One region of the Stenotrophomonas sp. Ker107b genome, then DNA from elsewhere that is predicted to be linked to it. Evidence: predicted binding sites of a transcription regulator. Region 1 holds the regulator's gene; the other holds the start of a gene.

Region 1 (15,290 bases):
GCCTTCCGGCGGCTGGCGCTGAGCACCTCGGCCACGGTCTTCCACTGGCCGGCGGCACGGTCTATCTCGCCGGCCAGGGCCTGCAGGCGCTCGTCGGCACCGCGCAGCTGCTCGACTTCGGCCTCCATGGCGTCGCGGTGCTCGCCCAGCGCTTCCATCGGCACGCGGTGCTTGCGCGCGAGGTCGTGCAGGCGGCCGAGACGGCGCTCGATATCCTCGAACTGCTCCGGGTCGGCATCCAGGTCGTCATGGACGCGGTCGAGCAGGGACAACGCTTCGTCCAGCTGGATGGCGGCGCTGTCGAGCAGGGCATCGACCTCGCCGAGCCGGCTGTCGTGTTCGGCCACGCGGGCCAGATCATGCCGGGTCTGCTGCAGCAGCTGCAGGACCGAGACCTCGTCATCGCCGTTGAGGCGGCTCACCGCCACGTCGCAGGCGCCGATCAGCGCGCTGGCATGGGCCTGGCGGCGGTGGCTGCTGCCCAGGGTGGCGATCGAGGCCGGGTCCAGGTCTTCGCGCTTGAGCTCGCTGAGCTGGTGTTCCAGATAGCCGATCCGGTCGCTCACGTCGCCCTGGCGCGACAGCGCCTCGGCTTCATCGACCAGCGTCTGCCAGCGTGCCGCGGTCTGCCGGACCTGGGCGCGCTCGGCATCGTTGCGGGCGAAGGCATCCAGCAGCGAGAGCTGCGAGGGGCGCGAGAGCAGGGCCTGCTGTTCGTGCTGGCCGTGGATCTCGACCAGCATGCTGGCCAGCTCGGTCAGCTGGGTCAGCGTCACCGGGCGGCCGTTGATGAAGGCGCGCGAGCCACCGTCGGCGCGGATCACCCGTCGCAACTGACACTGTTCTTCGTCGTCCAGCTCGTTGTCACGCAGCCACTGGCGGGCAGGGGCGTCGGCCAGCGGCGCGAATTCGGCCGAGAGCTCGGCGCGCGCAGCGCCGTGGCGGACCACGCCGCTGTCGGCGCGCAGCCCGGACAAAAAGCCCAGCGCGTCCACCATCAGCGACTTGCCCGCGCCGGTTTCACCTGAGACCACGGTCATGCCGGCGCCGAATTCCAGCTCGGTGGCGCGGACGACCGCGAAATCCTTGATCGATAGATGTCTAAGCATGGTCTACGTTGTACACGAGGGGCGTCTCCAAGCCGCGCACGCTAGCATGGGCGGGGGGCGTCTCCAATGACTTGCCAACGCCCCGTGCAGCCATTATCTAAGTGGGCGTCTCACAGGCTGATTCCATGCATCCTTCCGCGTCCCATCTCGCCCCGCGTGCCCGCCATCTGCTGCGGACGCTGATCGCGCGCCACATCCAGGATGGCGAACCGGTCGGCTCGCAGACCCTTGCCCGGCATGCTGGCCTGGATGTCAGCCCGGCCACGATCCGCAACATCCTGGGCGACCTCGAAGACCTGGGCCTGCTCAGCTCGCCGCATACCTCGGCCGGCCGGGTGCCGACCGCGCACGGCTACCGGGTGTTCGTGGACAGCCTGGTCAAGATGCAGCCGCCGGGCGAGGGCGAGCTCAGCCGCCTGCGCACCGAGCTGGCCACCGGCACCGGCACCCAGGCCCTGCTCGGCAGTGCCTCGGAGCTGCTCTCGGCGATGAGCCATTTCGTCGGGGTGGTCAGCGCCCCGCGCCGGGAGCAGTTCGCGTTCCGGCATATCGATTTCGTGGCGCTGGACGCGCGCCGGGTGCTGGCGATCCTGGTGTTTGCCGACAACGAGGTGCAGAACCGGGTGATCGAGCCGCGCCGCGGCTTCAATCCCGGCGAGCTGGAGCAGGTCGCCAACTACCTCAATGCCAACTGCGCCGGTCGGCCGCTGGCTGAGATCCGGGCCCGGCTGCTGCTGGAGCTGCGCGATGCGCAGTCGGAAATGGAGCAGTTGCTGGCGCACAGCATCGAGCTGGCCGAGCAGGCGATGGTGCCGCCGGCCGATGACATGGTGCTGGCCGGGCAGACCCGCCTGATGGGCGTGCAGGACCTGTCCGATCTGGAGCGCCTGCGCGAGCTGTTCGATGTGTTCGCCAGCAAGCGCGAGATCCTGCAGCTGCTCGAGCGCACCATCCAGGCCCCGGGGGTGCGCATCTTCATAGGCGAGGAGACCGGGGTGATGCCGCTGGAAAGCGTCTCGCTGGTCACCGCCCCGTACTCGGCCGACGGCCAGGTGCTGGGGGTGCTGGGGGTGATCGGCCCGAAGCGGATGGCCTACGACCGCATGATCCCGCTCGTGGAAGCCACCGCCCAGGTGCTGGGGGCCGCGCTGGGCTCGCCTGCTGGCGGCGGATTGTCCCGCGATCGCGCATAAAGCGGCCCTGGACTCTTGAATCCCGTAGCCGCGCCCACATAGGGGTGGGTGGAGGCGGAGAGTCACCGCCAAGGATCCGGAAATGAACCAAGATCAGCCCGATATCGCATCCCAGAATCCCGCCGGCGAGCCGGCCGCTGAGCCGTCCCTGCAGCAGCAGCTGGACAGCCTGCACAACGAGCTGGCCCTGCTGCGTTCGGAGTCGCTGCGCGAACGCGCCGACCTGGACAACCAGCGCAAACGCGTTGCCCGCGACGTGGAACAGGCGCGCCGCTTCGCCAATGAGAAGCTGCTCGGCGAACTGCTGCCGGTGTTCGACAGCCTCGACGCCGGCCTCAATGCCGCCGGCAGCGAGCCGAGCCCGCTGCGCGAAGGTCTCGAACTGACCTACAAGCAGCTGCTCAAGGTCGCCGCCGACAATGGCCTGACCCTGCTCGACCCGACCGGCCAGACCTTCAACCCGGACCACCACCAGGCCATCAGCCAGGTCGACGCGCCCGGCGCGGCGCCCGGCAGCGTGGTCCAGGTGTTCCAGAAGGGCTACCTGCTCAACGACCGCCTGCTGCGGCCGGCGCTGGTCGTGGTCGCCCGCGACTGATCCACAGGTCGGTCCGCCGGGCCAGGCCCGGCGGCTCGGCCGGACGCTGAACGCGTTGGGTCGCCATCGGACACTGTGTTTGATGGACGGCTTGAAAGTGTCCGCAGCGTCCCACACATCCCATTCATAACCCGGCAGCTGCCGGATGTACCCAGAACTTTCAGGAGTCTCCCTCATGGGCAAGATCATTGGTATCGACCTCGGCACCACCAACTCGTGTGTGGCGATCATGGACGGCGGCAAGGCCCGCGTCATCGAAAACGCGGAAGGCGATCGCACCACGCCCTCCATCGTTGCCTACACCAAGGACGGCGAAGTCCTGGTCGGCGCCTCGGCCAAGCGCCAGGCCGTAACCAACCCCAAGAACACCTTCTACGCCGTCAAGCGCCTGATCGGCCGCAAGTTCACCGACGCTGAAGTCCAGAAGGACATCGCGCACGTGCCCTACGGCATCCTGGCCCATGACAATGGCGATGCCTGGGTGCAGACCAGCGACGGCAAGAAGATGGCCCCGCAGGAAATCTCCGCCCGCGTGCTGGAGAAGATGAAGAAGACCGCCGAAGCGTTCCTGGGTGAGACCGTCACCGAGGCCGTGATCACCGTGCCGGCCTACTTCAACGACAGCCAGCGCCAGGCCACCAAGGACGCCGGCCGCATCGCCGGTCTGGAAGTCAAGCGCATCATCAACGAGCCGACCGCTGCTGCCCTGGCCTATGGCCTGGACAAGGGTGACGGCCGTGACCGCAAGATCGTTGTGTACGATCTGGGCGGCGGCACCTTCGACGTGTCGATCATCGAGATCGCCAACGTCGACGGTGAGAAGCAGTTCGAAGTGCTGGCCACCAACGGTGACACCTTCCTGGGCGGCGAAGATTTCGACAACCGCGTCATCGAATACCTCGTCGACGAGTTCAACAAGGACCAGGGCATCGACCTGCGCAAGGATCCGCTTGCCCTGCAGCGCCTGAAGGATGCCGCCGAGCGTGCCAAGATCGAGCTGTCCACCAGCCAGCAGACCGAAGTGAACCTGCCGTACGTCACCGCTGACGCGTCGGGCCCGAAGCACCTGAACATCAAGCTGACCCGCGCCAAGCTGGAAGCGCTGGTGGAAGACCTGATCAAGAAGTCGATCGAGCCGTGCCGCATCGCGCTGAACGATGCCGGCCTGCGGTCGAGCGACATCGGTGAAGTGATCCTGGTCGGCGGTCAGACCCGCATGCCGAAGGTGCAGCAGGCGGTGACCGAGTTCTTCGGCAAGGAACCGCGCAAGGACGTCAACCCGGACGAAGCCGTGGCACTGGGTGCTGCGATCCAGGGCGGCGTGCTGGGTGGCGACGTCAAGGACGTGCTGCTGCTGGACGTGACCCCGCTGTCGCTGGGCATCGAGACCCTGGGTGGCGTGTTCACCAAGATCATCGAGAAGAACACCACCATCCCGACCAAGGCCTCGCAGGTGTTCTCCACCGCCGAGGACAACCAGTCGGCCGTGACCGTGCACGTGCTGCAGGGTGAGCGCGAGCAGGCCCGCTTCAACAAGTCGCTGGCCAAGTTCGACCTCTCCGGCATCGAGCCGTCGCCGCGCGGCCTGCCGCAGGTGGAAGTGTCCTTCGACATCGACGCCAACGGCATCCTGCACGTGTCGGCCAAGGACAAGAAGACCAACAAGGAACAGAAGGTCGAGATCAAGGCCGGTTCGGGTCTGTCCGAGGACGAGATCGCACGCATGGTCGCCGACGCGGAAGCCAACCGCGAAGAAGACAAGAAGTTCCATGAGCTGGTCCAGGCCCGCAACCAGGCTGACGCGCTGATCCACGGTACCCGTACCGCGATCACCGAGCACGGCAGCAAGGTCGGTGGCGATGTGATCGGCAAGGTGGAGTCGGCCCTGGCCGATCTGGAAACCGCGATGAAGAGCGACGACAAGGCCCAGATCGAAGCCAAGTCGAAGGTGCTGGAAGAAGCCGGCCAGGCCCTGTTCGCGGCCTCCGCGGCAGCCGAGCAGGGCGGCGCGGCACCGGGCCCGGATGCCGGTGGCAACAGCGGCGCGCACGACGATGTGGTCGACGCCGAGTTCACCGAAGTCAAGGACGACAAGAAGTCCTGATCCGGCCATGACACGGGACGTTGCGCAGGCAACGTCCCGTTGTCATATCCCCCTTCTGGTCCTGACAGCCGTATCCCGGCCTGTCGGGGCGCCCGGCGAAAGAGCGGACCTGGTGCCGCTCTTCCGTTTTGACGAATCCCGACTTCCGGAACCCGATTCAAGTTATGAGCAAGCGCGATTACTACGAAGTGCTGAGCGTGTCCCGCACCGCCAGCGATGAAGAACTGAAGAAGGCCTATCGCCGTTGCGCGATGAAGTTCCATCCGGACCGCAATCCGGGTGACAACGAGGCCGAGGCCGCCTTCAAGGAATGCAAGGAAGCCTACGAAACCCTGTCCGATGGCAACAAGCGCCGGATGTACGATGCCCACGGCCACGCCGCGTTCGAGCACGGCATGGGCGGCGGTGGCGGTGGTCCGGGTGGCCCGGACATGGGCGATATCTTCGGGGACATCTTCGGCAACATCTTCGGCGGTGGCGCCGGCGGTGGTGGTCCGCGCCAGGCCCGTCGCGGTGCCGACATCGGTTACGTGATGGAGCTGGACCTGGAAGAAGCGGTGATGGGCGTGGAACGCCGCATCGAGATTCCGAGTCTGGTCGAGTGTGATGACTGCAACGCCAGCGGCTCGGAAGATGGCAAGGTCGAGACCTGCTCGGTCTGCCGTGGCCAGGGCCAGGTGCGCATCCAGCGCGGCATCTTCGCGATGCAGCAGGCCTGCCACCACTGCAACGGCCGTGGCCAGATCATCCAGAACCCCTGCAAGACCTGTCACGGCAATGGCCGTGTCGAGGAAGACAAGGTGTTGTCGGTCAAGGTGCCTGCGGGCGTCGACACCGGCGACCGCATCCGTCTGTCCGGTGAAGGCGAGGCCGGTCCGGCCGGCACCCCGGCAGGCGATCTGTACGTGGAAGTGCGGGTGCGTGAGCACGCGATCTTCCAGCGCGATGGCGACGACCTGCACTGCGAAGTGCCGATCCGCATCTCGCAGGCGGCCCTGGGCGATACCGTCCGTGTGGCCACGCTGGGCGGCTACGCCGAAATCCGCATCCCGGCCGAGACCCAGACCGGCAAACTGTTCCGCATGCGTGGCAAGGGCGTGCGTTCGGTGCGCAGCCGCAGCGAAGGCGACCTGTACTGCCGCGTGGTGGTGGAGACCCCGGTCAACCTCACCCCGGAGCAGCGCAAGCTGCTGGAACAGTTCGAAACCACCTTCACCGGTGAGGAAGCGCGCAAGCATTCGCCGAAGTCGGCGACGTTCATCGATGGGGTGAAGGGCTTCTGGGATCGCATGACGTCGTAAGCGTCACGTGTTGCCGTGAACTACCGAAGGCCCCCTGGCGACAGGGGGCCTTTTTTGTGCGCGGCCGTACGTGTGTGGTCCGCGCGCGGAAAAACGGGCCTCTCTGGGCCGCCGGTGCTCTCGACACGGTCCACCGCTCGACCCACCTTCCGCCGCGCCTGGAGCGACTCGCAGGCGTAAAATGTCGGCATGAACGAATCCCTCGAAAGCCACCTGGTCCACGGCCGCCGCCAGCGCCCGGACGGTCCGTCGCCGGTCGACGTCATCTCGGTGCAGTCCCAGCTGGTCTACGGCTATGCCGGCAACAGCGCGGCCGTGCCGCCGCTGCGTGCGCTCGGCGTGCGCGTGGCCGAAATCCCCACCACGCTGCTCAGCAACGCGCCGTTCTATGAGACCACGCGCGGCCGCGTGCTGCCTTCGGACTGGTTTGCCGACCTGCTGCTCGGCGCCGGTGAGCGCGGCCTGCCACAGCGGGCGCGGATGCTGGTGTCCGGCTACTTCGGCAGCGTCGGCAACGGTGCAGCCTTCGCCGACTGGCTCGATGCGGTGCTGCCGTCCTCGCCGCAGCTGCGCTACTGCCTGGACCCGGTCATTGGCGACACCCACACCGGCCCTTATGTCGAGCCGGGCCTGGAAAAGGTCTTCGCCGAACGGCTGCTGCCGCATGCCTGGCTGGTGACGCCGAATGCGTTTGAACTCGGCCGCCTGACCGGCATGCCAAGCCTGGCCCAGGACGATGCGATCGCCGCATCGCAGGCGCTGCTGGCGCGTGGGCCGAAGTGGGTGCTGGCGCACAGCGTCGGCGGCGATCCGGGCCAACTGGTCACGCTTGCAGTGAGCCGCGACGCGATCTGGCGCTGGTCCTCACCGCACCTGCCAGTGGATGTGGCGGGCACGGGTGACGTGCTGATGTCGCTGCTGGTCGCCTTCCTGCTGCGGGGGGAAACCTTCGAACAGGCGATCTCGCGTGCCATCGCCGGCGTGCACGTCGCACTGGAGACCACGCTGGCCAACGGCCACGAAGAGTTCGATGTGCTGGCCGCGGCGCCGGCGGCGCTGGCACTGCCGGATCGCTTCGTCGCCGAGCGTCTGGCGTGAGTCTGACGCCGGTGGTGGGCATCGTCGGCAGCGACGGTGCCTACGGGCGCTGGCTGCGCGGCTTCCTGGAGCAGCGTCTGGGTCTGGAGGTGATCGGCCATGACCCGGCCGACGCATCGTCGGACAATCCGGAAACGCTGCTTGATCGCGCCGAGGTGTTGATCTTCTCGGCACCGATCCGGCACACGCCCGCGCTGATCGCCGACTACGTGGCCCGCTCGGCCGGTCGTGAAGCCGGTCGCCTGTGGCTGGATGTCACCTCGGTGAAATCGGCCCCGGTGGAGGCGATGCTTGCCTCGCAGGCGGAGGTGGTGGGCCTGCATCCGATGACGGCCCCGCCCAAGGCGCCGACGCTGAAGGGCAGGGTGATGGTGGTCTGCGAGGCGCGCCTGTCGCGGTGGCAGCCGTTCGTGCAGCAGCTGTGCGAGGCACTGGAAGCGGAGTGCGTACGCGCCACGCCGGAGCATCACGACCAGGTCATGGCACTGGTGCAGGCGATGGTGCATGCCACGCATCTGGCCCAGGCCGGTGTGCTGCGCGAATACGCGCCGATCCTCGGTGCCTTGCCGGCGTTGATGCCGTATCGCTCGGCCTCGTTCGAGCTGGATACCGCGATCATCGCGCGCATCCTCTCGCTCAATCCGGCGATCTACGAAGACATCCAGTTCGGCAACCCGCACGTGGCGCCGATGCTGGACCGGTTGCTGGCCCAGTTGCAGCAGCTGCGATCGCAGCTGGAGCAGGGCGATGACGCGGCGCGCGCGGCGTTCCGCCAGCAGTTGCTGCTGGACAACCGCGACAGCCTGGGCGCGGAGGTGCTGGCCGACGGCAATTACACCTTCGAGCGGGTCGGCTACCTGCTGGCCGATCTCACCGAACGCAACGCGATCAGTGTGCACCTGCCCGAAGACCGGCCCGGCTCGTTGCGCGAGTTGCTGCATGTGTTCGAACGGCACCGGGTCAGCCTGGCCTCGATCCATTCCTCGCGTACGCCGGCCGGTGAGGTGCACTTCCGGGTGGGCTTCGTGGCAGGCAGCGATGCCCTCGCGCTGCAGGCCGCGGCCATCGAGATCGATGCCTCCGGTATCGGCCGCGTGCTGGTGCGCTGACACGGTGCGCTGCAGCATTCATCCACAGGGGGTGTGGATGATCTGCGCACAAACGTGTGGATAAGTGCGTACGCGCCTTGCAGTAAAAGGCTGTCAAGATGCTTGGTCAAAAATTGACCAACATCCGCGTCACTTTTTTTCAACGCCTCAGGTGACGAGGGTCAGCTCGCCGCCCGCCGTGCGGAACTCGCGGCCGTCGCGGATCAGACGGCGGCCATCGGCCAGCTCATAGCGCGCACTCTCGCCGGTGCCTGCAGCGGCATCGGCCTGCTCATCCTTGAACTCGATGATGACGTAATCGTCGCCATTGGCGTCGGTGGCGGGGAACTGTCGGAACGACATGAAACACCTCCTGCAGCGCGTCCAGTGAGGGCTGCAGGATGCGATGGCCGGTGTTACCGGGCCGTCATCAATCGATGAATTGCAGGCGCGCCAGTTCCGCGTAGAGACCGCCCTCGGCCAGCAGCTCGGCATGCGTGCCCTGGGCGACGATGCGGCCGTGGTCCATCACCACGATGCGGTCAGCCTTCAGCACGGTGGCCAGGCGGTGCGCGATCACCAAGGTGGTGCGGCCGGCCATCAACCGCTCCAGCGCCTGCTGCACCGCGCGCTCGCTTTGTGCGTCCAGTGCACTGGTGGCTTCATCGAGCAGCAGGATCGGTGCGTTCTTGAGCAGGGCGCGCGCGATCGCGATGCGCTGCTGCTGGCCGCCGGACAGGCGCGCGCCGCGCTCGCCCAGCTCGCTGGCATAGCCTTCGGGCAGGGCCTGCAGGAATTCATCGGCCTCGGCGGCTTCGGCCGCGCGCTGCACTTCTTCGTCGGTCGCTTCAAGGCGGCCGTAGCGGATGTTCTCGAACGCACTGCTGGCGAACAGGGTCGGCTGCTGCGGCACCAGTGCCAGCTGTTCGCGCAGCTGCGCCGGATCGACCTCGCGCAGATCCACGCCATCGACCAGGATGCGACCGGCCGCCGGATCGTGGAAGCGCAGCAGCATCGACAGGATGGTGCTCTTGCCGGCGCCGGACGGGCCGACCAGCGCGACCGTTTCACCCGGACGCACGTGCAGGTCCACATGGTCCAGCGCGGCGGTATCCGGGCGCTGCGGGTAGTGGAACACCACATCCTCGAAACGGATTTCGCCGCGCAGTGGCTGCGGCAACGGGGTGGGATGGGCCGGGGCGGTGATCTCCACGTCTTCCTGCAGCAGCTCGGCAATGCGGCCCATGCCGCCCGACGCACGCTGGAGTTCGTTCCAGACCTCGGCCAACGCACCGACCGAGCCGCCACCGATCAGCGCATACAGCACGAACTGGCCCAGCGTACCGGCGCTCATGTTGCCGTCGATCACCTCGTGCGCACCGAGCCACAGCACGCCGACGATGGCGCCGAACACCAGCACGATCGCGCTCGCCGTGACGATCGACTGGGCGCGGATGCGACGGCGCGCGGCACCGATCGCATCGCCCAGCGCCGCATTGAAGCGGCCGCGTTCATACGGCTCGCGCGCATGGGCCTGCACGGTACGTACCGCGCCCAGCGTTTCCGAGGCCAGGCTGTTGGCATCGGCGATGCGGTCCTGACTGGCGCGCGCGATGTTGCGCAGGCGGCGGGCGCCGATGATGATCGGCAACACCGCCAGCGGAATGCCGACCAGCGACCATGCCGCCAGATGCGGGCTGGTGACGAACAGCATCACCAGGCTGCCGACCACGGTCACGCTGCTGCGCAGGGCCACCGACATGGTCGAGCCGATCACGCTGCGCAGCAGTTCGCTGTCGGCAGTCAGGCGCGAGACCAGCTCGCCGCTGCGGCTGCGGTCGTGGAAGCCGGCGCCGAGCGTGATCAGATGGGCATACAGACGGCTGCGCAGATCGGCGACCACCTTTTCGCCCAGCAGCGAGACGAAGAAGAAGCGCGCGGCGGTGGCCAGCGCCAGCACCACCGCGACCAGGAACAGCAGCGCGAACGCCTTGTTGATCTGGCCGCCGCTGGTGAAGCCGTGGTCGATCATCTGGCGCACCGCGACCGGCAGGCTCAGGGTGGCCACCGAGGACACTGCCAAGGCCACCAGCCAGGCACTGAACAGTCCGACGTGCCGGCGCACGAACGGCCACAAGGTGTTCAAGCTGCCCAATCGGCGCATCGGCGTGTCGTTCGGAACGGGTGCGTCAGTCATTCGATGGGCCTGGTTCGATGCGGGATTCAATACGGACACGATCACGAGTGGCGTCGCGGAGGCGGTTTTTCAACGGTTCGACCTGATCGGCCGGCAAGCGCAGGTGCAGGTTCACGCCGTCGGCGGTGAACGCTTCGTCCACTTTCTCGGCCAGATGGGCGCCCAGGGCGGCATGCAGCGGGCCCAGATCCTCGAAGCCGGCCTGCACGTCCAGCTCGGCCATGGCGATCAGGGGCACCCGCGGGGCCACCCGCAGGCACTCGGCGGCGGTCCCGCCATACGCGCGGACCAGGCCACCGGCACCCAGCTTGATGCCCCCGTACCAGCGTGTCACCACCACCATCACCCGGTCGAAGCCCTGGCCATCGATGGCGGCCAGGATCGGGCGCCCGGCGGTGCCGGACGGCTCGCCATCGTCGCTGGAGCGGTAGTCGTTGCCGTAGCGGTAGGCCCAGCAGTTGTGGGTGGCATCGGCGACGGCGACCTGCTGCAGGAACTCCAGCGCGGCCGCCGCATTTTGGATCGGCGCGGCATGGGCGATGAAGCGGCTGTGCTTGATCTCCAGGCTGTGGCTGACGGGGGTGGCGAGCGTATCGGGCATTCCCACCATTCTAGTGGGGATGCCTGATCACCGTACGCGCCGCGTCAGTTCTCGAGCAGCTGGCGGAGATCGCGCGGGATGCGCACTTCCGGGTACTGCTGCAGATAACGCTCCAGGCTGGCACGTGCGGTATCCACATCGCCGGCATCGCGTCGCTCGCGGATGCGCTTGAGCCATTGCTTGCGCGGCAGGCTGGCATCGGCAGCGACCGCCTGATGCAACGCGCGTACGGCGTCGTCTGCCGAGGCGGGGGCCGCCATCGGCGCGGCGGCGCGGCGCATCACGCCGGGTGCACCGGGTGCAGGCTTGGCCGGCGCGGCGCTTTTTAGCGACCCACGCGGTGCTGCGCGGTCGATCGAGGAGCCGGTCACCACCACGCTGTCCAGCGCGGGCTCGCTCGCGTCCATGGCATGGGCCGAGGCCGCTTCGGGTGCCGGGGCGGACATCATCGGCGCCGGTGCGGGCGCGGGGGCAGGCGGCGCAGGGACGGCGATCACTTCCGGGCGGGGCGGGGCGACCGCTTGCGCACGCTCGGGCGCAGGCGCCGAGGTTGGCGCGGTGGCGGCCGCTGGGTCTTTCGCAATGCGCTCTTGCTGGACCACGGGCGGTGCAGCGACCGGGGCCGGTGGCGGTGCGGCGTCCAGTGCCGGCGCAGCCTCCGTCCTTGCGGTGCTCGATGCGGCGGCGCCCGGCACGGGTGCGGCAACCGGTTCGGCCAGCGGTGGTGCTGGCGGATCCTCGGGCTTGAGCTGCCAGGCGATGCCGACCGCGAAGATCACCGAGGCGGCGAGGCCGAACACCGCCGGCAGACGCGAACGCGGGCGCGTTGCCCGCACCGGCGCAGCCGACGGCAGCTTCCAGGTCGCCGCGTCGGCGGCCGGTGCTTCCACGGCCGTTCGCGCGGCTGCGAGCACGGCCTCGTCGATCGCAGGTGCGGGACCGGTCGCGCTCGGCCGACCCAGCAGCCGGGCCAGTTCGCGTTCTTCCGGGGTCAGCGAATCCGGGCGGTTCATCCGCTCAACCCCGCACGTAGTTTGTCCATGGCATAGCGCAGTCGCGATTTGACCGTCTCACGGCCGACGCCGGTAATCTCGGCGATCTCTTCCAGGCTCAGTTCCTGTTCCAGGCGCAACTGCAGGACCTCGCGCTGCTCCGGCGGCAGCTGTTCCATCGCCAACTGCAGCTGACGGCGTTGCTCGAACTCGGACAGCTGGGTTTCCGGCGTCCGCGCATCGGTGATCGCCGCGACACGTTCATCGGCGTCGATCGGGGCCGACGGCCGGTGCCGTGCGGCGCGCCAATGGTCGTTGAGGCGGTTGTGGGCGATCCGGAACAACCAGGTCGTGAAAGCGGCTTCGGGCTGCCAGCCGGCACGGGCGGCAATCACGCGTTGCCAGACATCCTGGAACATCTCATCTGCCAGCGCACCATCGCGCAGTTGGCGCAGCAGGAAGCTGTACAGGCGGCTGCGGTGCCGGCCGTACAGCGCCTCGAACGCACGCAGGTCGCCACCGGCCCAGGCCAGCATCAGTGCTTCATCGGTCGGCAGGGCAAGGGCGTCCACGCCGCACAGAGTAAGCGCTGCGGGGGTGTTCGCATAGTCGATGGGCAGCCGGGCGAGGTTGCTGGGGGGCATGGGGATGGCCTGGGAGACAACAGGAACAACGTCCATCGGCGGCCGATGGGGTTGATGCGCTTCCATTTCCCCCCGGTCGGCGCGTTATGCTCGCAGGCAGGGGAGGTGCCGTGCAGCCGGTACCCGTAGGGATGAGCAACGTGTCCAGTCAGATGATGACCTCTGCAGTGCAATGCGATGGTGATGCGGTGATCCCTGCCGCCGTCGCCAGGGCGTTGTGCGCCCTGCTGCCCGGTGGCGCCGTGGTCGCGCTGGCCTGGTCGGATCCGGTCCTCGGCGAGGGCACCCAATGCCATCCAGACGGGGATCGCCACGGCGCAGACCCGGCCCCGGCACGCCGGCATGAGCCCGCTGCCGCGATGGCCTCGCAGCAATCCTGGACGCATATCGGCGCCGAGTTGACGCTGAGCGTGACACTGCCCTGCGGCGACGCGCCTGCCGACAGCTGGTGGGCGGCCGCGCGCAGTCTGTTCCAGGGCACGTTGTCGCTGGCCCGGCAGCGCCGCGAAATCGCCTCGCTGGAGGAATCCAAACGCCTGCAGCAGGCCCTGTACGAAATCGCCGATCTGGCCGGTGCGGATCTGGAAATGGCCGAGATGCTGCGGCATTTCCATCGCGTGCTCAATTCCCTGATGTACGCGCAGAACTGTTTCATCGTCGAGTACGACGATATCCGGCATCGGGTGCGGTTCCTGTACTTCGCCGACCAGAAGGACGACTTCGTCGCCGATCCGGACCGCAGTTACGAAGAACACGAAATGCCGCGCAGCCTGACCTTCGCGCTGCTGCGGCATGGCGAGCCGTTGAGCGGTCCGTCCAGTGAGCTGCTGGCCGAAATGGAGGGTGAGCAGGGGCAGCGCGGGCCGGAAAGCCTGGACTGGCTGGGCGTGCCGATGCTCCGCGACGGCCGCGTCTGCGGTGCGATCGTGGTGCAGAGCTATGAGCACCGCGCGCGCTATGGCGAGGCCGATCGCACGTTGCTGGGCTATGTCGCCCAGCACATCCTTACTGCGATGGACCGGCGCCAGGCGCAGGTCCAGCTGGAGCGTCAGGTAGAAAGGCGCACGCTGGAGCTGCAGCGCGCCAATCGTAACCTGCAGGACGAAGTGGTCGAACGTCGCCGCGCCGAAAAGCTGCAGATGGCCCTGTTCAACATCGCCGAGCTGGCGATGAGCGCCGCGTCGCTGTCGCAGTACTACGGTCAGGTGCATGGCGTGGTCGGCACGCTGCTGGACGCGCGCAATTTCTATATCGCGCTGGTCAACGAGAACGGCGATGGGCTGGAGTTCGTCTACTCCGTGGACGAATACAACCCCTCGCGCGCGCCACGACCGTTCAGCGAGGGGCTGACCGAGTTCATCGTGCGCAACCGCCAGCCGCTGCTTGCCAATCGTGAGCGCATCGATGCGCTGCGCGACAGTGGTGTTGTCCGCGAGTTCGGTGCGCGTTCGCAGTGCTGGCTCGGCGTGCCGCTGTTGAGCGATGACGATGTGGTGGGCGTGATCGTGGTGCAGAGTTACTCGCCGGAGGTGGTGTTCACTGCACACGATCAGCGCCTGCTGACGTTCGTCGCACAGAACATCGGCAACGGCCTGGCGCGCCAGCGCGACCAGGAGCAGCTGCGCAACGCGCATGCCGACCTGGAAAAGCGCGTGGACGAGCGCACCCGCGAGCTGGCCGACGTCAACGACAAGCTGCTGGGCCAGATCGGCGAACGCCTGCGTGCGGAGCAGCGCCTGACCCACCAGGCCATGCACGATGCGCTGACCGGGTTGCCCAACCGGCTGCACCTGCTGGATCGGCTGGAAGATGCGATCGCGCGCGCGCGTGGCAGCGAGGGTCACGGTTTCGCGGTGCTGTTCCTGGATCTGGACCGCTTCAAACTGGTCAACGACAGCATCGGACATGCTGCGGGCGATCAGATGCTGGTGGAGGTGGCCAAGCGCATCGTGTCGATGATGTCCGCGCAGGACGTGGTCGCGCGGCTGGGCGGTGATGAGTTCGCGATCCTGCTCCAGTGTGGCGATGGCCTGGCGTCGGCGCTGGAGTTCTCACAACGCATGTTGGTCGCGCTGGAAGAATCGATGTGGGTGAAAGGGCGCGAACTGTTCCCCTCCGGCAGCCTGGGCATTGCGATGTGGAACCCGCGCTACCGCAATGGCGAAGAGCTGGTGCGAGACGCGGATGCGGCGATGTACCGCGCCAAGGCGCAGGGCAATGAACGCTGTGCGGTGTTCGATGAGGCCATGCGTGAGCAGGCGCTGCGCAGCCTGGATCTGGAGGCGGACCTGCGCCGGGCCATCATCAACCGGGATTTCGTGCCGTACTACCAGCCGATCATGCGGCTCAGCGACGGTGAGCTGGT
Region 2 (15,290 bases), on a different contig from region 1:
CGGGCTGGCTTTTGCCGGCGTCGTTGAGCCAGTTGCCTACTGAATCCTGCACGTAGCGCGAGGCGTCACAACACAGCGCCTGCAGCAGCGGCAGGGCGTGGTGGGGTTCCTGCTTGAACAGCGTGATGTGCGCGGCCCACACACCCCGCGGACGCAGCGCTTCGCAGGCGAAGCGGCGCACGTTGGGTGAGGCGTCGGTGCTCCAGCCGTGCAGGTGCGTCAGCACGCGCAGCGGTTCGGAGACGATATGCGGACGCACGGCCAGCCACGCCCACTCGCGCACGCCAAAGTGTGCGTCATCGGCCAGCGCGCGCAGCGCATCCAGCTTGTGCTCCAGTGACAACCCAGGGTCACTGCCGATCAGATAGCAGGCCCAACCACGTACCGTGTCGCTGGCATGGCGCGACCACTGCGCAGGATCGCCGTGACCATGCACGCGCAGCAGCGTGGCGGCGCCCTGCATGCGCAGGGTGATGCCGCGCTTGGCGGCGTTGCGCATCGGGGTGATCGCAGAGGCTGGCAAACCGGGTGCGACATTGGCCATCAGCTTGGCGAAATCGACGGCCAGCACTTCGGCCAAGTGCGTGGCTTCGGCTTCACCGCGATCCAGCTGCCCGCGTCGCTCGCGGGTGACCGGCTGCTTCATGCCGCACGCCCTGCGTCGGTGCGCGACCACACGCGTTGCAACAGCGTGCCGAGCGTGCGCCGTTCCCTGGGGCTGATATCGGCGAACAGCGAGGCGATCCAGTCGGTCTGCTGGTCGAACAGTTGCGCAGCGAGTGCCTGACCCGCCGGGGTCAGCCGCACGTGGATGCGGCGTTTGTCGTCCGGATCACTGTGGCGGCTCACCAGGTGCGCGCGCTCCAGGCCATCCAGCAGGCCGGTCACGGTGGCACGGGTGACGCCGGCGCGCTCGGCCAACTGGTGAGGCGACAAGGCCGTGTCCGCACCACGCAGCAGGAACAGCAGTACGAAACGTCCTTCGCTCAGGCCCAGCGGTGCCAGACGACTCGCGCAGTCCTGGTCGATCGCGCTGGCCAGCGACAGCACCTGGAAACACAGCGCCAACTCACCCGTATCCGGCTGGCCACGACGTTCGAGCTCGGTCAGGAAGGCCTGGTGTTTGATTTCCAGCATGCAGGCGGCTTCGACATAATATGGCGGCTAACTATATAGTCGTTGCGACGTATCTGGAACCCCGCCGCACTTTACGTCGCCCCGGTGACAGGCGAAGATCCGGGACAGGATCACCCACAAGGATGCGTCGATGACCCCTTCCCAAGCTGACGCGATTGCCCAGGCCATCCTGCGGCCGGACAACAAGCGCGTGGCCGTCGAGCAACGTCAGCGCGTGCAGGCACAGCATCTGGCGCGGCAACGTGTTGCCGTTGCCGTCAGCCTGGTCGGCATGGCGCTGGGCGCGGCGGCAGCGATATGGCTGCCCATGACGTACGCGCAGGGACTGGTGGTGGGCGGCGTACTGTCGTTCCTGCTTGCGCATCTCGGCCTCGCTTGGCGCGAGCGTCTGCGCGCGGTGCGTTCTCCGGCCTGACGAGTGCTGCGCCGCCCCTTATGGCGGAGCGGAGGGCATGCCTACCAGCGCGTGCCGGCCGGCAGCGGCCCGTCATGCGAAGGAAACAACGGCAGCACGTATTCGGCCAGTTCCTGCAGCACCTCGGCCGCCGGGCGCTGCGAGAACTGGATGCCCAGCGCAGCATGGTTCACGCCGGCACGCTGCCACTCGCCCAGCAGATCGATCAATCCGTTGCGGCCGGTTCTCAGCGTGTAGCCGCCACTGAGCGGCGTGCGGGGATGGTTCGGGTCCCCGACCAGATCCAGCCATTCGTTGGTGACGTGCGGGCGGAAGCCACCGTCGGGGATGAGACGGCGCCATGCCTGGATCTTGTCGGCCAGGCGCTGCGGTCCGCCCGCGTGATGGGTTGCCTCGGGATAGGTCAGCCAACCATCGGCATGCTGCCCAACCCAGTCCAGTGTCTGGCGCGAGGTGCCGGTCACCAGCAGGGGAATCGCCCCGGCCACCGGCTTGGGCAGCAGCTCCACGCCCTGCAGCGCACCCAGGGGTGAATCGATACGCAAGGAACCGTGCTGCATGAGTTGGCGGACATACGCCACCGATGCGGCGAAGCGCTCGCCACGGTCTGCATGCTCCAGGCCATACGCCGGGAACTCCACCGGTCGGTCGCCGGAGGCGATCCCCAGCACCAGCCGACCACCGGACAGCTGGTCGATGGTGGTGGCCGACTTGGCCAGATCGATCGGATGGCGCAGCGAGAAGATCGCACTGCCCGTGGCCAGCGCCAGCCGCTTCGTGCGTGCCGCCAGGAAAGCCAGATAGGTAAACGGGTCGAACACCTGCCCGGCATCGCCGAACAACGGATCAAACAGGGGTACATCGCGTACCCAGGTCGCGGCAAAACCATCGCGGTCCAGCTGGCTCACCAGATCCGCCTGCCCGGCCAGCACCTGCATGTCGCCCTGGTAGAAGCGCAACGGCAGGAACACGCCCAGCGTGAGCGCGCCTTCGCGGAACATGCGCTGGTAGCCGGCATGGCGGGCGAACGTCGGTGCGGATGCGCCGGTCAGTGGCGCCTGCATCGGGGTGATATCAGTCAACAGGGTCATCGTGGTCGTTCCTGGGTCAGGGGCCGGTGGCCGGTTCGGGGAGCAGCACCCCACGCTGCACGGCGGGCCGCTGCGACATGCGCGCGTGCCACGCACTCAGGTGCGGGAAGGCACTGAAGTCGAACTCGATGAGCGTGGCGATGTGGGTCCAGCCGTAGCCGGCGATATCGGCGATGGAGTACGCCTCGCCTGCCAGCCATGGACGGTCCGCGAGTCGCTGATCCAGCGTGGCGAAGAATTCGGCACTCAGGCGCCGGTAGCGTTCGATCGCAGGCGCATGCCGCTCCTTGGCGAACATCTCAACGTGCACACGCTGCCCCAGGATCGGACCGACGCTGGCGGAGTGGAACATCAACCAGGTGATGGCCTCCCAGCGCGCGCGTGGCGCGTCGGGCAACAGCCGTCCGCTCTGCTCGGCCAGGTACAGCAGGATGGCCGCGGATTCGAACACGGTGATACCGGTCGCGTCGTCGACCAGCACCGGAATGCGACCGTGCGGATGCAGCTGCAGGAAATCGGGATGGCGGTGCTCACCTTCGTCGATGCGCACGTGATGCAGTACGTAAGGGATGCCGATCTCTTCCAGCGCGATGGTGATCTTGAAGCCATTGGGCGAGCTGTCGGTGTACAGGTGCAGCGAAGCGGGGGACACAGCGGTCTCCTTGCAGGCGAGGGATGGCGGAGGGGTTCACGTCACGACGCCACGCTGCGACGGCAACGCATGTCGATTGCGGGTGGGCTATCGGGGCTCAAGCAATGCAGCTGGACTAAACCGTGGTGATTCAACATGATCACGATGCTACGCAGGCCAGCGCGCCCTGTAGAACGATTCTTCCTGCACTGCCAAGAGAGAAAATCTAAGGTCATGGGCGCCGTCCTTCCCCTGCTCGCACTGCGCGCCTTCGTCGAAACCGGTCGTCATGGCAGCCTCAAGGCCGCTGCTGCGGTCATGGGGGTCACCCCGGGCGCGATCAGCCAGCAGCTCAAGCTGTTGCAGGCGCGCACCGGCGTTGTGCTGTTCACCCGCACCCCTCATGGGGTCGCGCTTACCCCGGCCGGCGCACAGGTGCACCCGGCCCTGCTGCGCGCGTTCGATCAGATCCAGGACAGCATGGCGACGCTGGAGGCCATCCATGCCCGGCAGACGCTCACCCTCAGCACCGTGCCCAGCTTCGCCGCGTCCTGGCTGGTGCCGCGGCTGGGGCGGTTCACCGAACGCCACCCGGCGATCGAAGTGCGTGTGGAGGCCTCATCGGCGCTGGCGGATCTGCGTCGCGACCGTATCGACATCGCCATCCGCCACGGTCTCGGTGACTACCCCGGCCTGGTCTCACGCCCACTGGCGGCGCCGGTGCTGTTGCCGGTGGCCTGCCCGGCGCTGCTCGCCGAGGGCCCGCCGATCCACTCGGCCGTGGACTGCCTGCAGTACCCGCTGCTGCAGGATTCGGACCGCAGCGACTGGTCGCTGTGGTTCCGCGCGCTGGGCCTGCCACCCGATCCGCGCGTCGAACGTGGCCCGGCATTCGATGACGACGTGTTGCTGATCCGTGCCGCAGAAGCGGGTCAGGGCATCGCGCTGGTGCGTGACCTGTATGTGGAAGCCGAAGTGGCCAGCGGGCGGCTGGCCGTCGTGCTGGATCATCCCTGGCCGACGCGGTTTGCGTACTACGCCGTCACCCTGCCCGGCGCCGAGGAGAACCCGGCCATCGCGGCATTCCTGCGCTGGCTGCAGGATGAGGTCGAGGCGCCGACCAGCGCGCTGTGAGCCCGTGATACGCGCACAAAAAAACCCCGCCTTCCGGCGGGGTTTTTCGTACTGCGTTGGCGCATTACTGCTCCGATGCGTGCCGACCGAAGGCCGGCCTCTACATCAGAAGTCCATGCCGCCCATGCCACCCATACCGCCCATGCCGCCGCCAGCTGCGCCAGCGCCGTCATCCTTCTTCGGGGCTTCGGCAACCATCGCTTCGGTGGTGATCATCAGGCCAGCGATCGAGGCAGCGTTCTGCAGCGCCGAACGGGTCACCTTGGTCGGGTCCAGGATGCCGAATTCCAGCATGTCGCCGAATTCGCCGGTGGCGGCGTTGTAGCCGAAGCTGCCGGTGCCTTCCTTGACCTTGTTGACGATCACGGACGGCTCTTCGCCAGCATTGGCCACGATTTCGCGCAGCGGGGCTTCCATCGCGCGCAGGGCGATCTGGATGCCATGGTTCTGGTCTTCGTTGGCACCCTTCAGGCCGCTCAGCGCGGTGACCGCACGAACCAGGGCAACGCCGCCGCCCGGGACCACGCCTTCTTCAACGGCTGCACGGGTCGCGTGCAGGGCGTCGTCGACGCGATCCTTCTTTTCCTTCATTTCGATTTCGGTCGAGGCACCGACCTTGATCACGGCAACGCCGCCGGCCAGCTTGGCCACGCGTTCCTGCAGCTTCTCGCGGTCGTAATCCGAGGAGGTGTCTTCGATCTGGGTCTTGATCTGGGTGACACGCGCTTCGATGTTGGCCTTCTCGCCGGCGCCATCGATGATCGTGGTGTTTTCCTTGGAGACCTGCACCTTCTTGGCGCGGCCCAGGTCCTTGATCGTCGCCTTTTCCAGCGACAGACCGATTTCCTCGGAGATCACGGTGCCGCCGGTCAGCACGGCCATGTCTTCCAGCATCGCCTTGCGACGATCGCCGAAGCCCGGTGCCTTGACGGCCACGACCTTGACGATGCCACGGATGGTGTTGACCACCAGGGTGGCCAGCGCTTCGCCTTCGATGTCTTCGGCGATGATCAGCAGCGGCTTGCCGGCCTTGGCGACGCCTTCCAGCACGGGCAGCAGATCGCGCACGTTGGAGATCTTCTTGTCGTGCAGCAGCACGTACGGATCGTCCAGGTCAGCGGTCTGCGACTGCTGGTTGTTGATGAAGTACGGGGACAGGTAGCCACGGTCGAACTGCATGCCTTCCACGACGTCCAGCTCGTTGTCCAGGCCCGAGCCTTCTTCAACGGTGATGACGCCTTCCTTGGTCACGCGGCGCATCGCTTCGGCGATGATGTTGCCGATCGACTCGTCCGAGTTGGCCGAGATCGTGCCGACCTGGGCGATCGCCTTGTCGTCAGCGGTCGGCTTGGAGATGTTCTTCAGCTCGGCGACGGCGGCGATCACGGCCTTGTCGATACCGCGCTTGAGGTCCATCGGGTTCATGCCGGCAGCGACGGCCTTGGCGCCTTCGCGGATCAGGGCCTGGGCCAGCACGGTGGCGGTGGTGGTGCCGTCGCCGGCGTCATCGTTGGTGCGCGACGCGACTTCCTTCACCATCTGCGCGCCCATGTTCTCGAACTTGTCAGCCAGTTCGATTTCCTTGGCGACAGACACGCCGTCCTTGGTGATGGTCGGCGCGCCGAAGCTCTTTTCGAGCACGACGTTGCGGCCCTTCGGGCCCAGGGTAGCCTTGACGGCATTGGCGAGAACGTTGACGCCGCGAACCATGCGGGCGCGGGCGTCTTCACCGAAACGAATATCTTTGGCAGCCATTGCGATTACCTTTTTATGTAGAGCCGGGCGATGCCCGGCTGCTTGAACGGGAGGAAGTGCGGAAGCGCCGGCACGGGGCCGGCCGCATCACTCAGCCGACGATGGCGAGGATGTCGTCTTCGCGCAGAACCTTGAACTCGACGCCTTCGGACTTGTAGCTGCTGCCGGCGTACTGGCCGTAGATGACCTTGTCACCGACCTTCAGCGACGGCGCGCGCACGCTGCCGTTGTCCAGGGGCTTGCCCGGGCCGACGGCCACGACTTCACCCTTGGTCGACTTTTCCTTGGCGGAATCCGGAATCACGATGCCGCCGGACGAGATTTCGTCGGCTTCGATCGGCTTGACTACGACGCGGTCATGAAGCGGCTTGATGCTCATGTGAGACCCTTTTAAGTTGTTGATTGGTCTAGGAAAGTCTGGCGATGTTAGCACTCGCACAGGGCGACTGCCAGCCACGCTCACGAAAAAACCCGACGGTGCGGGACAGAGCAGAGATGGTGCTGGCCCCACCCCTTTCAAGGGCAGGCGGCTGGTTTTTTTTGCCGATCCGGGCCCGCGCGTGAATGTTTGACGCAGTTCTCAATGCGAAAGGTCGAATCCGACAGACCAATCGATGTGTCATCTGGATTGCGTAGATTCGAGCGGCATTGACCAATCACAAGGAGTCGTAGATGAGGTTGCTGACGCCGCTGTCCCTGGCCTGCCTGCTGGTGCTGGCCACCAGCCCGGCCCGGGCCGATGTATTCATCAATGAACTGCATTACGACGACAGCACCCCGGCCGGGGACGTCGGCGAGGCGATCGAAGTCGTCGCCACCGCCGGTGAGGACCTGTCCGGCTACCGGCTCTATCTGTACAACGGCAGCAACCCCTCGGCGGCCACGGTCTACGCCAACAACGCGGTCCCGGCCGGCACCGCCAGTTGCGGCGGCGCCCGGCTGGCCACGGTCAGCTACCCGACCAACGGGATCCAGAACGGTCCCAACGACGGCATCGCCCTGGTCGATGCCAGCGGCAAGATGGTCCAGTTCCTCAGCTATGAGGGCACCATCACGGCCGCCGGCGGCCCCGCGGCAGGCCTGACCAGCCAGAACATCCCGGTCAGCGAGACCAACAGCACCGCCCCGGGCACCTCCCTGCAGCTGACCGGCAGCGGCAGCCAGTACGCCCATTTCACCTGGGCCGAATCGGCCACGCAGACCTTTGGCGCGTGCAACCACGGCCAGACCTTCAGCGGCGGCGGCGGCCCGACCGGCCCGAACACCGCGCCCTCGGTCACCGCCACCACCCCCGAGCAGGGCGCCAGCACCTTCCCGGCTGCCGCCGACCTGAGCGTCACCTTCAGTGAGCCGGTCACCCTCTCCAGCGGCGCCTTCGCGCTGAGCTGCGGCCAGTCCGGCACGGTCCCGCTGAGCCACCCGACCACCGGCACCCGCTTCACCCTGGCCACCAACACCGCGCTGGTGGCGGGGGAAGCCTGCCGCTTCGACATCCGCGCCACCCGCGTGAAGGATGCCCAGGGCGCCCGCCCGGCCGCCGATACACGCATCGCCTTCACCGTGGCCACCGCCACCACGCCCGATCCGGGCAACCCCGGCACGCCCGGGGAGTATTACGCCCGGGTCAACACCTCCACCCCCAGCCAGTTGCGCTGCTCGCTGCACGAGACCATCAAGGGTCACACCGCCTATCCCTACAGCGGCTCGGGCACCAGCACCTGGACCATCCTGGAAATCGCCGACGAAGATCCCAACAACAGCGGCAAGATCCTCGATGCCTACCGCAACCGCAGCTACACCAAGGTCAGCGGGCGCGCAGGCACCGGCAGCGGGCTGACCTACAACCGCGAACACACCTGGCCCAACTCGCTGGGCTTTGCCAGCACCACCGGCGACAAGGGCCTGCCCTACGCGCCCTACACCGACACCCACATGCTGTATCTGACCGATGCACAGTGGAATGCGGACCGCGGCAACAAGCCCTTTGCCAAATGCGACAGCAACTGCGGTGAACGCGCGACCGAGGCCAACAACGGATTCGGCGGCGGCAGTGGTGGCTACCCGGGCACCTCCAACTGGGTGCGCACGCCGGATGGCAATGGCGGCTCGTTCGAAGTGTGGGGCCACCGCAAGGGCGATATGGCGCGTGCGGTGATGTACATGGCGATCCGTTATGAAGGCGGTAAAGATGCCAAAACCGGGCAGTCCGAGCCGGACCTGGAGCTGACCGACGACCGCAGCAAGATCGTCAAAACGTCGGCCTCGCCAGCTTACATGGGCCTGCTCTCGACCCTGATCGACTGGCACCTGTCCGACCCGCCGGACGCGGCAGAACGCGCTCGCAACGAGGTGATCTTCAGTTTCCAGGGCAACCGCAATCCGTTCATCGACCACCCCGAATGGGCCACCCCGGCCCTGTTCACCTCGGCCAAGCCGGCCACCTGCCAGCTGGCCAACTGAGCCCGGCCGACCGGCGCCCCCTCGCGGCGCCGGTCGGACCATTGGCCTCTTGCGGTCCTATACTCGGCGGTCATGTCGATTGCCGATCCCGTCTTCCTGCTGTTCACCACCTGCCCCGACGTGGCCTGCGCCACGCGGCTGGCACACGCGCTGGTGGACGAACGCCTGGCGGCCTGCGTGACGCGCCTGGACGGGGCGCACTCGACTTACCGCTGGCAGGGCGAGGTCACCGAGGACCATGAGGTCCAACTGTTGATCAAGACCACCGGCAGCCGCCTGGACGCGGCGATCGCGCGCGTGCAGGCCCTGCACCCGTATGAACTCCCCGAGTGCATCGCGGTCGAAACCCGCGCCGGCCTGCCGGCGTACCTGGATTGGATTCGGGCGCAGACCCGTGAGGAAAGTGATTGATGACGCTGTTTCGTCGTATTGCCGCGCTGTGCGCGTTGCTCGTGGTCTCCCTGCCGGCCTGGGCGATCAGCGAAAAGGATCTGCTCCCGGTCGATGAGGCCTTCGGGCTTACCGCGCAGGCGCGCGACCGCGATCGCGTGGAGATCAGCTGGAAGATCGCCCCGGGCTATTACCTGTATCGCCACCGCACCACGGTCAAGGCCGATGCCGGGTTCGACGCCGAGGCGCTGCAGCTGCCGGCCGGCAAAAAGCACCATGATGATTTCTTCGGCGAGGTGGAGACCTACCGCGAACGCCTGACCGGCGTACTGCCGGGCAAGGCCGCCGATGGCACCGACACGGTCACGCTGGAAGTGCGCTACCAGGGCTGCGCCGATGCGGGCGTGTGCTACCCGCCGCAGAAGCGCACGCTGCAGGTGAAGCTGCCGGCCGGTGGCAGCGGAACGGCCAGTGCCGCACCGGCCGCCGCCAGCGCTGCCGCCTCGCCGTTCAACACCCCACTCGCCAACACCACCGGCAGCGGGCTGCGCCTGCCCGGCACCAGCAACGCCCAGGCGTTGCCGCTGCCGTCCGAGCGCGCCTTCGGCTTCGATGCCATCGTCGGCGATGGCAACACCGTGCTGCTGCGTTTCACGCCGGCGCCGGGCTACTACCTGTATCGCGACCGCACCTCGCTGGCGCTGGAAGGCGCGCCGGGCATCCGCGCGGACAAGCCGACATGGCCGGCCGCCAAATCGCACCGCGATGAGCATTTCGGCGATGTGGCGGTGTACTTCGACCAGATCGACGTCCCGTTGCCGCTGCGCCGCAGTACGGCCAGTGCAACCGATGCCACGCTGGTGATCACCTTCCAGGGCTGCCAGACCGATGGCATCTGCTACCCGCCGATGACGCGCCGGGTGAAGCTGGCGCTGCCGGCCGGCACGATCAACGCCAAGGCGAATGACGTCGCGCAGAAGACCGAGGTCATCGCGCCCCTGCCCAATCGCGACAAGCGAGCCCTCGCCCGTGAGCGCGGTGAAGCCGGCACCGGCAGCCAGCCGATGCTGATCCGTCCGAACGAGCCGGCCCTGGCCGCACCGGGCGACACCGCCGCCACCCCGGATGCCAGCGCCGACAACGCACAGCGCACCCCGCCGCCGGCCTCACCGGCGGCCGCACCGGGCAACCTGCTGGTGCTGCTGCTGTTCGCCGTGGCCGGTGGCCTGATCCTCAACCTGATGCCGTGCGTCTTGCCGATCCTGTCGCTGAAGGTGCTGGGTGTGGCGCAGAGTGGCGAGAGCCGCCAGCGCGCACGCAGCCATGCACTCTGGTACACCGCCGGCGTGCTGGTCGCCTTCGCTGCGATCGGTGCGCTGGTGATCGCGCTGCGTGCAGCGGGCCAGGCCGCGGGCTGGGGCTTCCAGCTGCAGCACCCGTGGTTCATCGCCGCGCTGGTGTATCTGATGTTCGCCGTCGGCCTGAGCCTGTCGGGCGTGTTCACCCTGGGCGGCAGCATGGGCGGGGTCGGCCAGTCGCTGGCCTCGCGCAGCGGCCCGGTCGGCGATTTCTTCACCGGCGTGCTCGCCTGTGTGGTCGCCAGCCCGTGCGTGGCCCCGTTCATGGGCCCGGCACTGGCCTATGCCTTTGCTGCCCCCGGCCTGCAGGCGATGCTGGTGTTCCTGGCACTCGGCCTGGGCCTGGCCCTGCCGTTCCTGCTGATCGGCTTCGTGCCGTCGCTGGCCCGTCGCCTGCCGCGCCCCGGCGCGTGGATGGAAACCCTCAAGCTGGTGCTGGCCTTCCCGATGTACGGCACCGCGATCTGGCTGCTGTGGGTGCTGGGCAAGCAGCGCGGCGTGGATGCGATGGCGCTGGTGCTGGGCGGCCTGGTGATCCTGTCGCTGGCGCTGTGGTGGTTCGAGCGCAGCCGCTGGCGCAGCCAGCGCGTGGGCGGCCTGCTGGCCCTGCTGCTGGTGCTGGCCGCGCTGTATCCGGTCTGGGGCGTGACCCGCCTGGATCCGCCGGCCAAGGCCGCACAGCCGGCCAGCGACAACGTGGTGGAGTACTCACCGCAGATGCTGGACCGCCTGCGCCAGGACAACCGCGTGGTGTTCGTCAACATGACCGCCGACTGGTGCGTGACCTGCAAGGCCAACGAGCGCGCGGTGCTGGGCACCGATGCCTTCCGCGACACCCTGCGCCGGACCAACGCGGTCTACATGCGCGGCGACTACACCAATGTCGACCCGCAGATCACCGCCTTCCTGGATGAGCACAAGGCCGTCGGCGTGCCCCTGTATGTGGTCTACGGCCCGGGCGCACCGCCGACGGTGCTGCCGACCGTGCTGACCCAGGCGCTGGTGGAAGAAGCGCTGCTGCGGACCGCACGATGAGCCTGCGGCCACCACGGCAGATGGTCGTGGTGGTCGTGATCGCGGCCGTGCTGGGCATCGGCACGGGGGTGTGGTTCGCCGGGCATGACACCCGCCCGGCGATCGCCCCACCACCGCAGCGCCCGGCGGTGGCCGCAGCCCAACCCGGCGATCCGATGCCGGCGATCACCCTGCCCGACCTCCACGGACACCCCGTGGATCTGGCCCGCTTCCGTGGCCGCCCCCTGCTGATCAATGTCTGGGCCAGCTGGTGCGGCCCCTGCGTGGAGGAAGTGCCCGCGCTGACCGCGTTTGCCGACGCCCAGGGCGCCAGCGGTGTGCAGGTGCTCGGGCTGGCGCTGGATACCCCCGAGGGCGTGCGCGATTTCCTGGCCCGCATTCCTGTGGCCTACCCGATCGTGCTCGACACGCCCGGCCCTGCCGATGCCAGCGTGCGCCTGGGCAATGCACAGGGCCTGCTGCCCTATTCGGTGCTGGTCGATGCCGAAGGGCGCATCGTGAAACAGAAGCTGGGGCCGCTCTCCGCAGGCGAGATCGAGGCGTGGGCGCGGCACTGAGGCCGTCTGCCATCGTCGACAGCGTGACCGTTGATGGTGATGCCGCGCTACGCCGCCGAAGGCCTTGACCGCCGTTGCGCCACGCCCAACAATGACGAGATTCATTCTCATTCGCTGCCGGGTAGTGTCACGCCGCCTGCGTGGCTGGCCGCGCTGCCTTCTGCCGCCGGAACCGCCCCATGTTGAAGACCGTTCTTTTCCAGCTGCATTGGCTGCTGGGCATCACCGCCGGCACCGTGCTGGCGGTGATGGGGCTGAGCGGCGCCACGCTGTCCTTTGAAGATGAGCTGATGCGCGCGGCCAATCCGGCGCTTGCGCAGGTGGTGGAACGCCATGCAGCCGGTGATCAGCCGCTGGCGCTCACCGAGCTGCTACCGCGATTGCAGCAGGGCATGCCGCACGCGCTGCAGCGGCTGCGCGTGGATGCCACCGGGCAGCGCCTGTCGGTCGCGCGTTTCGAAGGCGGCCAGGCCAACTGGCGCTACTTCGATCCGTATACCGGCACCGTACTCACCGGGTTGCGGGGGCTGGCGTTCTTCGCCTTCGTCGAAGACCTGCACCGCCACCTGGTCAGCGGCGAACGTGGCCGCCTGATCACCGGCAGCTGCGCGATCACCTTGGTGTTTTTCTGCCTGTCCGGGCTGTATCTGCGCTGGCCGCGACGCTGGTGGCACTGGCGCACCTGGCTGGCGGTGGAATGGTCGCGCAGGGGGCGCAGTTTCCTGTGGAGCCTGCACTCGGTGGTCGGCACCTGGGTACTGCTGGTGTACCTGCTGGTCGCACTGACCGGGCTGTGGTGGTCGTTCGACTGGTACCGCAAGAGCGTGACCACCTTGCTCGGCGGCTCGAGCGCCGAGCAGAGCCAACCGCGCACCCGCGGCGGCCCACTGGATCTGCACAAGGTGCAGGCCACCCTGTACGCGCTGGACGGCGTTCGCCACGGTTACATCGATCTGCGCTTCCCGGCCAAGCCCGGCCGCGCGCTCACCAGCCGCGTGCAGGGCGCTGATGCCGCGCATGACCGCGCGCAGGACATCGTGCAACTGGATCCGGCGACTGGCGCACTGCTCTCGCTGGAGCCCTACGCCGCCAAAAACCCCGGCGGCAAGATCATCGTCAGCATGTTCGCGCTGCATTCGGGCAGCTTCTTCGGCCTGCCCGGGCGGATCATCGTGATGCTGTCCAGCCTGGGCATGCTGGTGTTCTTCATCACCGGCTGGATGTTGTACCTGGACCGCCGCCGCAGGAAACGCGAGGTGCGTGCCTCACGCCTGCCTCTCGCCGCGACCATGGGCAATGGACAGCCGTGGCTGGTCGCGTTCGCCAGCCAGAGTGGGTTTGCCGAGCAGCTGGCCTGGCGCGCTGCCGCCCAGTTGCAGGCGGCCGGCCTGCCGGTGCAGGTGCGTCCGCTCGCGCAGGTGGACGCGGCACTGCTGGCCACCACGGACAAGGCGTTGTTCGTCATCAGCACCTTCGGCGATGGTGAAGCACCCGATGCCGCGCGTGCGTTCGAGCGACGGGTACTGACGCCATCCAGGTCACTGCAGCGGCTGGCATACGCCGTGCTGGGGCTGGGCGACCGCGAGTACGCGCGTTTCTGTGGCTTCTCGCGCCAGGTGGATAGCTGGCTGGCCGCGCAGGGTGCACAGCGCCTGTTCGCCAGCATCGAGGTGGACCGCACCGACGCCGTCGCACTGGGGCAGTGGCAGCAGCAGTTGGCCACGGTGACCGGGGTGGAGGACCACACCCCGCTGCCCGCGCCGGTCGAGCTGCAACCGTGGGCGCTGGACGCGCGCGCGCAGCTCAACCCCGGCAGCGCCGCCGGGGCCATCTGGCAGGTGTCACTGCGGCCGCCGGCACACACCCACTGGCAGGCCGGCGACATTCTGGAGATCGCCCCCCGCCATGCGCGTGCACACGTGCTCGCGGTGCTGACCCGCAATGGTCTGGATCCGCAGGCACTGGTGACGGTGGATGGACGCATCACGACGCTGGCCGAGGCCGCCGCCGCGCGGGTGCTGCCGGAGCAGACCGCGGAGGCGTTTGATACCACTGCAACGACCGATGCCGCACGCTGGCTGGCGCCTCTGCCGGCACTGCCGCATCGCGAATACTCCATGGCCTCGATCCCGGGCGATGACGTCGTGCAGTTGGTGATCCGGCTGACCGAGCTGCCCGATGGCCGCCACGGCCTTGGCTCGGGCTGGCTGTGCGTACATGCCGCTGATGGGGACAGCATCCGCGCCCGGGTGCGCCCGAACAGCGGTTTCCATCGCCATCCCGAACATGCCCCGATGCTGCTGATCGGCAACGGCACCGGGATCGCCGGCCTGCGCAGCCTGCTGCGTGAGGCAGACGCGCGTGGCGACCGCGGGCATTGGCTGGTGTTCGGCGAGCGCACGCGTGCGCACGACTTCCTGTATCGCGGGGAGATCGAAGCGTGGCAGGCGCAGGGGCATCTGCGCCGGGTGGACCTGGCGTTCTCGCGCGATCCGGACGGCGGCGGCTATGTGCAGGACCGCCTGCGTGCCGCGCCGGAGGCACTGCGCGCGTGGGTGGACCTGGGCGGCAGCCTCTACGTGTGCGGCTCGCTGCACGGCATGGCCGAAGGGGTCGATGCGGTGCTGCGCGAGGTGCTGGGCAACGACGCGGTCGATGCCCTGCTCAACGACGGGCGCTACCGCCGCGACGTGTATTGAGGGGCCTGCGCCGCTCAGGGAAACCAGCGGCGCAGATAGCGTGCGGTAGCCCCCTGCCTGGCGCGACTGACCTGGGCCGGCGTGCCTTCGGCCACGATCCGGCCGCCCTCCTCGCCCGCGCCCGGCCCCACATCGATCACCCAGTCCGCATCGGCCACCACGCGCAGGTCGTGCTCGACCACCACCACCGTGTTGCCGGCATCGACCAGGCCGTGCAGCTGCGTCATCAGCTTGTCCACATCGGCCGGATGCAGGCCGGTGGTTGGCTCGTCCAATACATACAGGCTGTTGCCGTGCTGTCTGCGCTGCAGCTCGGTGGCGAGCTTGATCCGCTGCGCCTCACCGCCGGACAGCTCCGTGGCCGGCTGGCCCAGACGCAGATAGCCCAGGCCGATATCCCGCAGCAGTTGCAGCGGCCGCTGCACGGGCGGCTCTTCGGCGAAGAAGGCCAAGGCTTCCTCCACCGTCATCGCCAGCACCTGCGCGATGTTGCGGCCGTTCCACTGCACCTCCAGCGTCTTGGCGTTGTAGCGCTGCCCATGGCAGGTCGGGCATGGCGCGTAGACGCTGGGCATGAACAACAGCTCGACGTGGACGAAGCCCTCGCCTTCGCAGGTTTCGCAGCGGC

The links. Region 1 encodes HrcA, which represses chaperone genes, less so after heat shock. Its sites were predicted from a motif close to TTNGCACTCNNNNNNNNNGAGTGCNAA; they were not measured.
Region 2: ACWV8V_RS13630 (co-chaperone GroES) is a predicted target of HrcA. The motif match lies at 6,590-6,616, and genes of this name have one in related genera.

The regions. Positions count from the first base shown of each region.
Region 1 covers NZ_JBSPHX010000001.1:812,320-827,609, forward strand. Annotated here, with positions in the region: gene recN (DNA repair protein RecN) at 1-1,109, opposite strand, end outside; gene hrcA (heat-inducible transcriptional repressor HrcA) at 1,235-2,302, shown strand; gene grpE (nucleotide exchange factor GrpE) at 2,385-2,900, shown strand; gene dnaK (molecular chaperone DnaK) at 3,076-5,004, shown strand; gene dnaJ (molecular chaperone DnaJ) at 5,169-6,305, shown strand; gene pdxY (pyridoxal kinase) at 6,495-7,403, shown strand; gene ACWV8V_RS03965 (prephenate dehydrogenase) at 7,400-8,512, shown strand; gene ACWV8V_RS03970 (hypothetical protein) at 8,660-8,854, opposite strand; gene ACWV8V_RS03975 (ABC transporter transmembrane domain-containing protein) at 8,922-10,688, opposite strand; gene ACWV8V_RS03980 (IMPACT family protein) at 10,681-11,289, opposite strand; gene ACWV8V_RS03985 (hypothetical protein) at 11,334-12,302, opposite strand; gene ACWV8V_RS03990 (RNA polymerase sigma factor) at 12,299-12,853, opposite strand; gene ACWV8V_RS03995 (EAL domain-containing protein) at 13,057-15,290, shown strand, end outside.
Region 2 covers NZ_JBSPHX010000002.1:842,631-857,920, reverse strand. Annotated here, with positions in the region: gene ACWV8V_RS13665 (DNA alkylation repair protein) at 1-646, opposite strand, end outside; gene ACWV8V_RS13660 (MarR family winged helix-turn-helix transcriptional regulator) at 643-1,137, opposite strand; gene ACWV8V_RS13655 (hypothetical protein) at 1,268-1,552, shown strand; gene ACWV8V_RS13650 (LLM class oxidoreductase) at 1,594-2,643, opposite strand; gene ACWV8V_RS13645 (glutathione S-transferase family protein) at 2,660-3,295, opposite strand; gene ACWV8V_RS13640 (LysR substrate-binding domain-containing protein) at 3,509-4,408, shown strand; gene groL (chaperonin GroEL) at 4,514-6,163, opposite strand; gene ACWV8V_RS13630 (co-chaperone GroES) at 6,255-6,542, opposite strand; gene ACWV8V_RS13625 (endonuclease) at 6,836-8,623, shown strand; gene cutA (divalent-cation tolerance protein CutA) at 8,696-9,034, shown strand; gene ACWV8V_RS13615 (protein-disulfide reductase DsbD domain-containing protein) at 9,034-11,406, shown strand; gene ACWV8V_RS13610 (TlpA family protein disulfide reductase) at 11,403-11,963, shown strand; gene ACWV8V_RS13605 (PepSY domain-containing protein) at 12,143-14,662, shown strand; gene ACWV8V_RS13600 (excinuclease ABC subunit A) at 14,677-15,290, opposite strand, start outside.